One region of the Vreelandella neptunia genome, then DNA from elsewhere that is predicted to be linked to it. Evidence: predicted binding sites of a transcription regulator. Region 1 holds the regulator's gene; each other region holds the start of a gene.
The links. Region 1 encodes sigma-54, which starts transcription at its own class of promoters, with help from an activator protein. Its sites were predicted from a motif close to TGGCACNNNNNTTGCTNT; they were not measured.

Region 1 (3,111 bases):
CGCTGGCTGGCTGCTTTACGCAGCTGCTGGCGCGTGTCCGCATCATTCATGATGGTCGCTACCTGCCCCAGTAGTGAGAGATGCGTGTCATCTGCCTCTTCGGGTACCAACAGGACAAATACCAGATCTACCGGATCGCCGTCGATAGCATCGAAATCGATTGCTTCAGCCAGCTTTAAAAACCCGGCGATAGGGGCGGTGCAGTGGGGGCTCCGCGCATGGGGAATAGCCACGCCGTTACCAATACCCGTACTACCTAAGCGCTCGCGGCCGATTAAACGGCTAAACACTTCTTGGCTGTCCAGGCTGGGGATATTTTGGGCAATAAAGGTGCTGTAAAACTCCAGCACCCTTTTTTTGCTACCCCCGGGTACGTCATACAGAACACGTTCCGGGGGGAGTATGGTTTCCAACGTCATTGAATTAACGCACACCAGCGCCTTGGGCGCGAGCTTGTGCTTTTTCCTTGTGTTTAACGAGTTGACGGTCGATTTTATCCGCTAGCGCGTCGATAGCGGCGTACATATCACTGTCTAGGGCTTCCGCATGTAAGTCAGCACCTGCTGCGTGCAGCGTACAGGCGGCCTGCTGGCGCTCTTTCTCCACTGATAAGGTGACTTGCACCGTAGTTATATTGTCGTAATGGCGCTCTACACGCTCAAGCTTTTCGTTGACATAGTCACGCAAGGCGTCAGTCAGTTCTACGTGATGACCAGTGATATTTACTTGCATTGACGTGCTCCTTATCCATCGGACTGTACTTCGATTGTAACCCTTTTTGCCGCGTTGCAAAGCCCTTGTCGAGAGTTTCCCTGAAACGTTAGCGAAGTTAGCGCAAACGGCGCCGTTCACTAGATGAGGGAATGCCCATGGCTTCACGGTATTTCGCCACCGTACGACGCGCCACTTGAATCCCTCCCTCGCCTAACAGCGTCACTAAGCGACTATCTGAAAGCGGCTTGCCGGGCGGCTCCTCTTGAATCAGTTTCTTGAGACGTGCCCGGATGGCAGTGCTGGAATGGCTATCGCCATCTTGACCGCTCACCTGGCTTGAGAAAAAGTATTTGAGTTCAAACACGCCTCGAGGTGTATGGATATATTTTTGCGTCGTTACCCGTGAAATAGTCGACTCGTGCATCTCGACGGCTTCGGCAATATCGGCCAGTATCAATGGCTTCATGGCTTCTTCACCGTGCTCCAAAAAGCCAATCTGGCGGGTAATGATTTCGCGACCCACACGCAGCAGCGTATCGTTTCGGCTAGAGAGGCTTTTGATCAGCCAGCGCGCTTCCTGGAGGTGTTCTTTGAGAAACTGATTGTCCTGGCTCTTGTCCGCTCGCTTAATCAAGCTGGCGTAGTCCGGCTGAATGCGCAGCCTTGGCAGGGCTTCTGGGTTGAGTTCTAAGTGCCAGCCTTCGTTATCGTGGCGCACGACTAGGTCGGGGGTAACATAGCTATCGTCGGTGTCGCCGTAAGCGCTGCCTGGCCGTGGGTCTAGGCTGCGAATCAGTAGGATGACGTCGGTCAACTGTTCGTCGTCGAGCCCTAGGCGGCGCTTCAGCAGGCGCATATCGTCTTTACCAAGCGCTTCGAGAAACTGCCGCACTAAACGGCGAGCGGGAACCAGCAGTGGCGTATCATCGGGGAGGGCGGCGAGCTGCAGCATCAAGCATTCACGCAGATCCCGGGCAAAGATGCCGGTCGGCTCAAACTGCTGGAGCTTGAGCAGAATGGTTTCCACTTCGCGTTGACTAAGCCCGTCAATGCCCTGGGCGCGCAGGCCTTCACGGATGTCGTTGAGCGGTTGGGTTAGGTAGCCGTTAGCGTCGAGCGCGTCGATTAAACTCTCCGCGACAAGCTGCTCGCGGGCGCTAAAATCGGTCATGGCAAGCTGCCATAGCAGGTGGCCATGCAGGCTTTGCCCTGCTGCCTGACGCTCAAAATCAGGGCCTTCGCTGCTGCTACCCCCCTGACTGCCCATATCTTGATAGGTATCTGACCAGTCGCTATCTACCGAGAGCTCAGTAGGGATGCTCTCTGACCACTCTTCTTCCTTAGGCTCGCTGACAGCCTGCTCACTAAATTCATCTTCCTGCTCCAGCATGGGATTGGCATCAAGTGCCTGCTGAATTTCTTGACGAAGATCCAGCGTAGAGAGTTGCAGCAGCGCAATGGCCTGCTGCAACTGGGGCGTCATGGTCAGCTGTGTGCCGATACGCAGTTGGAGAGAAGCTTTCATGACCATCTGAGAACCACTCGTTAATCAGAATGCTCCACCCTAGTGCGAGTGAGTGCTTGGCGCAAGTGCAATAAGCATGCCATTGGTAGTAAAGTTGTTTTAAAGCGCTATTTAGGGGCGATGAAGGCGAAACTGTTACAGACGAAAATCGGCGCCCAAATACACGTCCCTTACTTTTTGATTGGTGAGAATCGAAGCCGGCGAGCCACTGGCGATGATTTGCCCATCGCCGACGATATAGGCGATATCGCAAATATCCAGGGTTTCACGCACGTTGTGATCAGTAATCAGCACGCCGATATGGCGCTGTTTAAGCGCACGAATAATGCTTTTAATATCACCTACCGAGATGGGGTCAACGCCCGCAAAAGGCTCATCAAGCAGAATAAAAGCGGGCTCTGTGGCTAGCGAACGGGCGATTTCTACACGCCGGCGCTCGCCCCCTGAAAGGCTCATGCCCAGGTTGTCGCGGATATGGGTAATATGGAAGTCTTCGAGTAGCGCTTCCAGGCGCTGTTCGCGGTCGCTGCGACTAAGCTCTTTGCGGGTCTCGAGTATCGCCATAATATTATCGGCAACCGAGAGTTTGCGGAAAATAGATGCCTCTTGAGGTAGATAGCCAATTCCCGCCGCTGCGCGCTCGTGCATGGGGGCGCGGGTTAAATCCACATCGTCGATACCCACCTTGCCAGCGTCGGACTTGACTAGCCCAACGATCATATAGAATGAGGTGGTTTTACCCGCGCCATTGGGGCCCAGGAGCCCAACGACGCTGCCTTGGCAGATTTCCAAATTGATGTCTTTAACCACACGGCGGCGTTTGTAGCTTTTAGCCAGGTGGTGGGCATAAAGGGTTTTGTTCGGTGTAAGGA
Region 2 (3,111 bases), 2.0 Mb from region 1:
CCAAACGACGCCCCGTCGTTAGTCAACGGTACTGCCAGCACGCCCCAGATACCCACAACGCCGTGAACCGAGATCGCGCCGACCGGATCATCCAACTTCAGTTTATCGAGGGTAACGATGGCAGCTACTACGATGATGCCGCCAACGGCACCAATAATAGTGGCACCCAGCGCAGTCGGGGAGAGTGGATCAGCAGTAATGGCGACCAAACCTGCCAGTGCACCGTTCAACGCCATGGTCAGATCCGCTTTGCGGAACCACAGTTTGGCCAGGATCAAGGCGGCAATCACACCACCCGCAGCAGCAGCGTTAGTGTTTACAAATACTTGCGCCACATTGTTTGCAGAATCGACAGCCGCCAGCTTGAGCTCAGAGCCGCCGTTGAAACCGAACCAACCCATCCACAGGATGAAGGTACCCAGCGTTGCCAGCGGCATGTTGGCACCAGGAATAGCGTGGATAGAACCGTCTTTACCGTATTTGCCTTTACGTGGGCCGAGCACGATCACACCCGCTAGCGCAGCCGCCGCACCGGCAAGGTGCACAATGCCTGAACCCGCATAGTCCGAGTAGCCCACTTCAGACAACCAGCCGCCACCCCAAGTCCAGTAGCCAGACACCGGATAGATAAATGCGGTCATGACCACAGCAAAGGCCAGGAAGGCCCACAGTTTCATACGCTCAGCCACGGCACCCGACACAATCGACATGGCGGTTGCCACGAACACGACCTGGAAGAAGAAGTCAGAACGCATGGAGTAGTAAGGCGCGTCATCGCCGCCCGCAGTCACCGCATCCACACTGTTTTCAGCGCCAATCAAGAACCCCAGATTGGGCAGGAAGCCGCCAGCGCTGCTGGAGTACATGATGTAGTAGCCCACCAGCAAATACATGGTGCAGGCAATGGCGAACAGCGCGATATTCTTGGTCAGGATCTCAGCGGTGTTTTTGGAGCGTACCAAGCCCGCTTCTAACATGGAGAAGCCTGCCGCCATCCACATGACGAGCACACCGCAAATTAGAAAGTAGAACGTATCGAGCGCGTAGCTCAGATCAGTCAACTCATTCATTGTAAGTTCCCCGTTGAACTATAGAAATGATCCGAAAAAGCAGCGTTAAACGGCGTCCGCACCGCGCTCGCCTGTCCGAATCCGAATAACGTCTTCAAGCGGTGTCACAAACACCTTGCCGTCACCGATCTTGCCGCTGTTAGCCGCACTACAGATCGCATCCAATACGCTCTCTAAACGGGCGTCATCTACGGCCACTTCCACTTTTACCTTGGGTAGAAAGTCGACCACGTACTCCGCGCCACGATACAGCTCGGTATGCCCTTTCTGACGGCCAAAACCTTTAACTTCAGTGACCGTAATGCCCTGAACGCCGTTGTCGGCCAGTGCCTCACGAACGTCGTCGAGCTTAAATGGCTTGATGATAGCGGTGATGAGTTTCATCCCGGATCTCCCCTGCTGGATAAGTCCTGCTAGATTGGTAGCGGCACAGCCGCCAGAATAAGCACCTGAACTGATAATGCGCATACTGTGCCAGCTGTCTTTTTTTACTTATAAGTCAGTTGATTAGCCGCCACCCATAGTGGTCTTCAGGGCTAAATCCGAGGAAATCCAATGCCATGCCACCGCTATTGCACCAAAAAAGAGCGTAAGCAAAAGTTGCCTGCTCTGTTTCGATGCAAACCATGCGTAAGCAGTAAAATCACGCGATACATGCGAATTCGCCAACTGTTGCGTATCCTTACCGGTAAGCACTTTTAAATATGTTCATTTAGCGAGTTATTAGGAGAGAGCAGCTATGGCGCCTCAAGACCGCATCAGCCGACTGGCCCAGCAGATTGGCGACCGTTTACAAAACGCCTCCCAGGCGCCGGAAGATATTCAGAAGGGCGTGCAGCAAGTCGTGCGTGGCGCCTTTGACCGCCTGGAGCTTGTCTCACGGGAGGATTTCGACATTTTAATGGACGTACTACAGCGCACCCGTTCACGGGTAGAGGCATTGGAGCGTCAAGTCGCTAGCCTTGAAGCCGCCGTTGAGGCCTCTGCTTCAACAATGCCCACGCCAACAACGGCCACGCCATTAGAAGCAGAAGCTCCACCGGTTCCAGAGCCGCATGAGCCGGAATCAGATGCAGAAGAAGAGAAGAACAAACCCGATAACGTTTAAGCTTCATTAGCAGCAGCAATAGGGCGATGGCCTATTGCTGCACACGCCTCAAAATAAATACGAATCACTATCGTTGACTTTGTTTTTCGTGGTGATACTCTCCGCCTTTGATTTCCTTACCGTCTGCGGATTGTTCACTATGCACGCCCCGTCATTATCAAAGCTGTCTTTTGCAAAGCTGCCTTTTACAAAGCCGTTTTCTTCGCCGTCGTTTGTTTCACTATCGAGTCTTATTGGCACAGGTCTGTTACTGAGCTTCTCCAACGGCGTTTCCGCCCAAAACACTGCCTCTGGTACTTCGTCTAGCGCCAGCGCCGACGACACCATGGTGGTCGTAGGGTCGCGTACCCCCAGCCAGATCAGCCAGATTCCGGGTGCTGTATGGGTCATTGATAAAGAGATGCTGCAACAGCAGACCCGCAATGGTGCAGACCTAAAGACAGCATTGGGGCATCTGGTGCCGGGGCTGGATCTAGCGCCTCAAGGGCGCACCAATTATGGGCAAAACATGCGTGGCCGGGGCGTGCAGGTGCTCATCGATGGTGTGTCGCTAAACAGTTCCCGGGGGCTTTCCCGACAGTTCGATGCCATTGATCCCTTCAATATTGAGCGCGTGGAGGTGCTTTCCGGCGCCAGCAGCCTGTATGGCGGCGGTGCGACGGGGGGCTTGATCAATATCATTACCCGCAAAGGTGAAGAAGGCCTGAACTGGCGTACCGAAGCTGGCATCACCTCTGGCTTCAATAACAGCGATGATATGGATCGGCGTCTGTCACAATCGATCAGCGGCGGCAATGAGCGGGTTCAAGGCTATCTGGGTACCGCCATTGGTGACAACGGCCGCCACTATGACGGCAGCGGCCAGGAAATATTCCCCGATATCGCCCAGACCGACCTGCAGGACAATCGCAGCATTGATGTTTTGGGCAATCT
Region 3 (3,111 bases), 2.1 Mb from region 1:
GGCCAGTCGCGGCCACGGTTTTCCAACACTAATACAAAGCGGCCGTCTTCAGTGCGCTGCAAGCGGCCATCCAAAAGGGCTTGCAGCCAATCACGGGCGCGCTCGTCATCGCTTTGTAAAATAGCGGTGATGGCTTCACCTTTGGCGCTATAAGACTCAACGTCCAGCGCCTTTAACAGCTCAAGCGCGGTGGCATCATTAGTGGAACTGCTGGCGGCATCTGTTGATTGTGCCTGTGCGGTGAAGGTGGTACCCAACAGCAGGAAACAGAGCATCGCCAAGGAAAGGAAACGCCTCATGGGGTTCTTCCTTTGGTTATCTAAGAGGGAAAGATAGCGTGCTCCTTGCCGCGCCAACCATCGAACCGCGGCGCGGCAAGGGGTGTTATTCGTTACTCAGCGAGTGCCGCTTCGGCTTCTTCTACTGCGGTACTACCACCGCACGAGCCGTTCACGACGTTGAAGTTGCCGCACTCCATCGGCTTACGCCAATCGGCAATCAGGTCACGGGAGCCAGGCAGGTAGTCAGACCAGGCGTCGCCGGCCACGGTAGACGGCGTCTGCCAAACGATATCGAACTGGCCGTTGTCCTGGATCTCACCGATCAGCACCGGCTTGGTGATGTGGTGGTTGGGCATCATCGCCGCATAGCCGCCGGAGAGGTTAGGCACCGTCACACCGATAATGGCGTCTTTAACGGTATCGACATCCGTGGTGCCCGCTTTGCGAACCGCTTCGGCCCACATGTTGAAGCCAATGTAGTGCGCTTCCATTGGGTCGTTAGTGACGGCCATATCGTCGCCGGTGTACTCGATCCAGGCATCGATAAAGTCGTAGTTGTCATCGTTATCGACGCTCATGAAGTAGTTCCAGGCAGCCAAGTGGCCCACCAGCGGGCCGGTATCGATACCGGTCAGTTCCTGCTCACCCACCGAGAAGGCGATGACCGGAATATCGGCCGCATCGATGCCCTGGTTGGAAAGCTCGGTGTAGAACGGTACGTTGGCGTCGCCGTTCACGGTCGAGATCACCGCAGTGGGTTTACCCTCTTCACCGAAACGGCGAATTTCGGCCACGATGTTCTGCCAATCGGAGTGACCGAACGGCGTGTAGTTGACCATGATGTCCTCATCCGCGATGCCGTGCTCATCTTTGAGGAACGCTTCGAGGATACGGTTAGTGGTGCGCGGGTAGACATAGTCGGTACCCACCAGCGCAAAGCGCTCGATACCGACTTCGTTGATAAGGTATTCAACCGCAGGAATCGCCTGCTGGTTAGGCGCCGCGCCGGTGTAAAAGACGTTTTCAGAGGATTCTTCGCCTTCATACTGCACCGGATAGAACAGCAGGCCGTTGAGCTCCTCTACGACGGGCAGTACGGATTTACGCGAAACCGACGTCCAGTTGCCGAAAATAACGTCCACTTCTTCCTGATCCAGCAGCTCCCGGGCGCGTTCGGCAAACAGCGGCCAGTTAGACGCCGGGTCAACCACCACGGCTTCTAACTGACGGCCCAGTAAACCACCGGCTTCGTTCTGTTGCTCGATAAGCATTTCGACGGTGTCTTTAAGCACCGTTTCACTAATCGCCATGGTGCCGGAGAGGGAGTGCAGGATACCGACTTTGATCGGGTCGTCGTCCTGGGCGATGGCCTGGGTGCTGGCACTCATGATGGCAGCGGTGAGTAAAGCGGTCGCGAAACGGCCACTTGAAAGGAAGGGGCGAGGGTGTGTCGAGCGTTTGAGAGTGTTCATTGTTAATCTCCTTGCACCCCTTATGATTGGGGCTTGATGGTTGGCTTCGCGCTTGGGGCTGTTGTGTTAGCTCCCCCAATACGTCCACTAGCCATTAACACCTGCAAGGGGTGCGCCAGATTGACACAAAGTTGCTTTATAGCTATTTAATCAGCCACTTAATAATCAACAGAAAATCTCAACACTCACCGTATGCACCAAAATAAAGCGCAAGAACGCAGCTAAAGCACCCTCACAATGCACCAATAAAAGACAGTGCACCAACTAAGAACTTGAACTTTTGAAATACAGAGCATTAACGCATTAGTTACTTATTGACTACAAAGCCATTCTTTATTATTAGTTAAAAAAATAGGTAAGAAAGAGCAGATAACAGAAGCCTTGGACTTCTTCTATAGATGTTGCCTATAAAAAAGGGGCGTCGACTTTCGTCGACGCCCAGGTGATTGTGATTGATCTATTCGGGTATTAATCGCTTTCAGGCGAACCTGAATTGGGGGTTGCCTTCATCCCGCGTCGCAAAAGGGGACCCAAGATATAAGGCAAGATCAAGCCCAACCCAGCAAAGACCCAAAGGCCGATAGCCAGACCGCTGTCCCATAGGATCATCCAGTCGCCATCGGAGATATCCATGGCATGGCGAAGGTTCTTCTCCATCTCAGGCCCCAGCAACAAGCCAAGAATCACTGGCACCAGCGGAATCTCAAGCTTACGCAGGACGTAACCACCCACTCCAAAGGCCACCATGAAGTAGAGGTCAAAGATGGTGTTACTGATCGAGTAGATACCCACGAAAGCGATCATCGTGACGATCGGCAGTAGGTACATCGGCGGTACGGACAGCAGCTTGACGAAGATGCCCACCAACGGAATGTTTAGAATCAGCAGCAAAAAGTTACCGATCAGCAGCGCCGCGATCACGCCCCAGACGATGTCGGCATTCTGGGTGAACATCAAAGGTCCTGGTGTGATATTCAATGAAATCAACAGCGCCAGCAGCACCGCCGTGGTACCACTACCCGGCACGCCTAGCGTCAACATAGGGACTAAAGCACCGCTGGACGCACCATTGTTACCCGCTTCAGGCGCCGCCACACCGCGCGGATCACCTTGTCCAAAATAGCCTTTCTTACCCAACACACGTTTTTCAAGGGTATAGCTGATAAAGCTACCCAACGAAGCACCGGCACCCGGTAGCACACCGGCGACAAAACCCAGCACCCCGCCACGGAAACTGGTGGGTAGAATATCGCGGATATCTTTCCAAGAGAGCGAAAGCTTATTGACCTTCATCTTTTCCTTACCACCACCTGCCCGCTCCTCAATGAAAAACAGCAGTTCAGAAATGGCAAACAGAC
Region 4 (3,111 bases), 2.0 Mb from region 1:
TGTTCCAGATAACCAGTGCAATGCTGGCAATGATGGCCAACACAAAGGTTGCAGGAATCAGTCCAAACCCTGATTCAAACAGCGGTTGAGGCAGGTAGAGCCCACGCACGTTGAGGAAAATGGCTTCGCCAAACGCCATGCTCTCTCTGGCACTGGGTAAGGTACGCAGTACCGCAAAGTACCAGAAGAAAATTTGCAGCAGTAGCGGGATATTACGAAAGGTTTCGATATAAGCGTTGGCCAACTTGGCGATCAGCCAGTTGGGCGATAGTCGTGCGATACCGACGATAAAACCAATAATCGAAGCAGCTAGCACCCCTAGTCCACCGACCAGCAGCGTATTGAGCAAGCCAATCACAAAGGTGCGGCCGTAGGTGCTCTGGGAAGAGTATTCGATTAAGGTTTGACCAATACCAAAGCCGGCTGTGTTGCCCAGGAAGCCGAAGCCAGTGGTGATGCCGCGGGCGTTCAGGTTGGCTTGGGTATTGCCGATAATATAGATCAGGAAAGCCGCCACAACGGCGACTAAAATGAGCTGAAAAATAAGTGCGCGCTTAGCGCGGTCTCGCCAAAACGGCGGCTTGTGGCCGGCGGGGCGAATGTTGGGTCTTACAGACATGGGTGGCGTCTCCGCTACACGGAAGGTCAATCAAATGGCCCGCCATTCCCTTAAAACAGAAATCTGTGTAGAGGGCGGCGGGCCGGGGTCAAGCGAGACGCTTAGCGAATCGGGGGAGCGTACTGGAAGCCACCGTCGTTCCACAGGGCGTTGACACCGCGCTCAATTTCCAGCGGAGAGTCCATACCCACGTTACGTTCAAAGCTTTCAGCGTAGTTACCGACTTGGCTAATAATGTTGTAAGCCCAGTCTGCTTCAAGGTTCATGCCTTCGCCGTAGTTGCCGTCTTGGCCCAGCAGGCGAGCGATGTTGGGATCTTCAGAGTTAAGCATTTCTTCAGCGTTTTCACTGGTGACGCCGTACTCTTCGGCATTAATCATGGCAAACAGTGACCATTTCACGATGTTGAACCATAGATCGTCACCTTGGCGAACCACAGGGCCTAGCGGCTCTTTGGAGATAACGTCTGAAAGGATCATCGAGGCAGAGGGATCGTCTAGCTGTATACGTAGCGCCGCCAACTGAGATGTATCGGAGGTTAGCACGTCACAACGACCAGCCTGATAGCCACCTACGGTTTGCTCAGAAGTATCAAAAACAATCGGGTTGAACTCCATGTCGTTAGCACGGAAGTAGTCGGCCAGGTTCAACTCGGTGGTAGTGCCGGACTGGATACAGATAGAGGCACCGTCGAGCTCATCGGCACCGGTGATACCTAGATCGCGGGCGACCATGAAGCCTTGGCCGTCGTAAAAGTTAACGCCGGTGAAGTTCAGGCCCAGAGTTGTATCGCGGGTAGTCGTCCAAGTGGTGTTGCGTGACAGTACATCGACCTCGCCCGACTGTAGTGCGGTAAAGCGTTCAACGGCGTTGAGGGAAATGTAGTTAACCGCATCTGCATCACCCAGTACCGCAGCTGCTACTGCACGACAAACATCAACGTCCAGGCCCTGCCAGTTACCGTCGTCATCCGGTGCTGAAAAGCCCGGCAAACCATCGCTCACACCACACTGAACGGCGCCACGCTCAATGGTATCTTCCAGGGTGTCGGCTTGAGCAGTCGCCATGCCCGCTAGGCTAAGTGAGCCAGCGGACGCCAGAAGCGCTAGGTGTTTTTTATTGAACATTTAGTTTCCCTCGAAGTTCTTGAAATTGGTTATTGAAATTCAGTCACTGAAATAGTTCTGCATGCCGCAGCATGTCACTAAACCTAGCAAGGAAGATGCCAACAGGGGTACAGGCGCTAATTCAGCGCTTTTCAACGCTACTCAACGAATTCGAGACGAAGGTCTAGGTGCAAAAAAGGTTACCGCCCACCTCGCTTTGCACCTTTATGGGGCGAGATGAGGTGGGCGGTAACATACAGGCAGGTGTGAAGCGTGGGGTTACTCGGCCGCAAAGGCCTTGCGCATAAATGGCGGTAGGGCGAGAGCGCCACGGTGAGCGTCAACGCTGTAGTACTCAAGGGGCAGGTCGTGGTTAGCGGCTGCCTGCTCGCGGAACGCATTTACGTCAGTGGCTTTACCCGCCAACGTCACGCTCCACCAGCCTGAGGGATAGACAGGCTGCGGGAAGGGTAGCGTGGCAACGCTGTCAAAACCGGCTTTTAGCATGTCGTTGCGCAGCTCACGGATAATCGAGCCACTGTGGTAAAGCGGTGATTCGCTCTGCTGCACCATCACGCCGCCGCTTTTCAAGATACGGTGGCAGCGCTTGAGAAAATCGGTTTTAAACAGCCCTTCAGCGGGCCCAACCGGGTCGGTGGAGTCGATAATCAGCACATCGATGCTCTCATCAGGTGCATCGTCCACCCACTTCACGCCATCGGCGAACAGCAGCTCGGCGCGGGGATCGTTATTCGATTCCACTAACGACGGGAAAAAGCGCTCAGAAGCCTTGGTGACCTCTTCGTCGATATCAATTTGGGTCACTTTCTCGACACTCGAGTGACGCAGCACCTCTTTTAAGGTGCCGCAGTCGCCACCGCCAATGATCACCACCCGTTTGGGCTCTTGGTGGGTAAACAGCGCCGGATGCGCAATCATCTCGTGATAGAGAAAGTTGTCGCGGTCGGTCAGCATCACGCAGCCATCCAGCACCATTAGGTTACCGTAGGTCTCGGTAGCGTAGACCTCCAGATGCTGGTACTGGCTCTGCACATCCAAGAGTTTTTCAGAGATCTTCAGTGAGAAAGCGCTGCCGTGGCTGTCAAAGACTTCGGTAAACCACTGGTCGTCGCGTAAATCGCTCATCAATTGGCTCCTGAATACTGTGCATTGGTGTGAGTCGGAATATCGCGGTGATACTGCGGGCTTAGCTCGTGCAGCGCCTCCATAAAGGCGGTGACGTTATCGGGGTTGGTGAATTGGCTGATACCGTGGCCCAGGTTAAATACGTGACCAGGGCCGTGGCCGTAGCTCTCCAGCACCCGGGCCACTTCGGCGCGGATAGCCGAGGGGCGGGCAAACAATACGTTGGGATCCAGGTTGCCT

Region 2: SR894_RS20870 (P-II family nitrogen regulator) is a predicted target of sigma-54. The motif match lies at 1,530-1,547, and genes of this name have one in related genera.
Region 3: urtA (urea ABC transporter substrate-binding protein) is a predicted target of sigma-54. The motif match lies at 1,854-1,871, and genes of this name have one in related genera.
Region 4: SR894_RS20790 (amino acid ABC transporter substrate-binding protein) is a predicted target of sigma-54. The motif match lies at 1,830-1,847, and genes of this name have one in related genera.

The regions. Positions count from the first base shown of each region.
Region 1 covers NZ_CP140255.1:1,606,051-1,609,161, forward strand. Annotated here, with positions in the region: gene SR894_RS07305 (PTS sugar transporter subunit IIA) at 1-419, opposite strand, end outside; gene hpf (ribosome hibernation-promoting factor, HPF/YfiA family) at 424-732, opposite strand; gene SR894_RS07315 (RNA polymerase factor sigma-54) at 830-2,245, opposite strand; gene lptB (LPS export ABC transporter ATP-binding protein) at 2,375-3,111, opposite strand, start outside.
Region 2 covers NZ_CP140255.1:4,525,327-4,528,437, forward strand. Annotated here, with positions in the region: gene SR894_RS20865 (ammonium transporter) at 1-1,070, opposite strand, end outside; gene SR894_RS20870 (P-II family nitrogen regulator) at 1,116-1,454, opposite strand; gene SR894_RS20875 (accessory factor UbiK family protein) at 1,810-2,178, shown strand; gene SR894_RS20880 (TonB-dependent receptor) at 2,318-3,111, shown strand, end outside.
Region 3 covers NZ_CP140255.1:4,476,499-4,479,609, forward strand. Annotated here, with positions in the region: gene urtB (urea ABC transporter permease subunit UrtB) at 1-299, opposite strand, end outside; gene urtA (urea ABC transporter substrate-binding protein) at 392-1,753, opposite strand; gene SR894_RS20640 (tripartite tricarboxylate transporter permease) at 2,222-3,111, opposite strand, start outside.
Region 4 covers NZ_CP140255.1:4,509,100-4,512,210, reverse strand. Annotated here, with positions in the region: gene SR894_RS20795 (amino acid ABC transporter permease) at 1-619, opposite strand, end outside; gene SR894_RS20790 (amino acid ABC transporter substrate-binding protein) at 721-1,746, opposite strand; gene speE (polyamine aminopropyltransferase) at 2,005-2,871, opposite strand; gene hemE (uroporphyrinogen decarboxylase) at 2,871-3,111, opposite strand, start outside.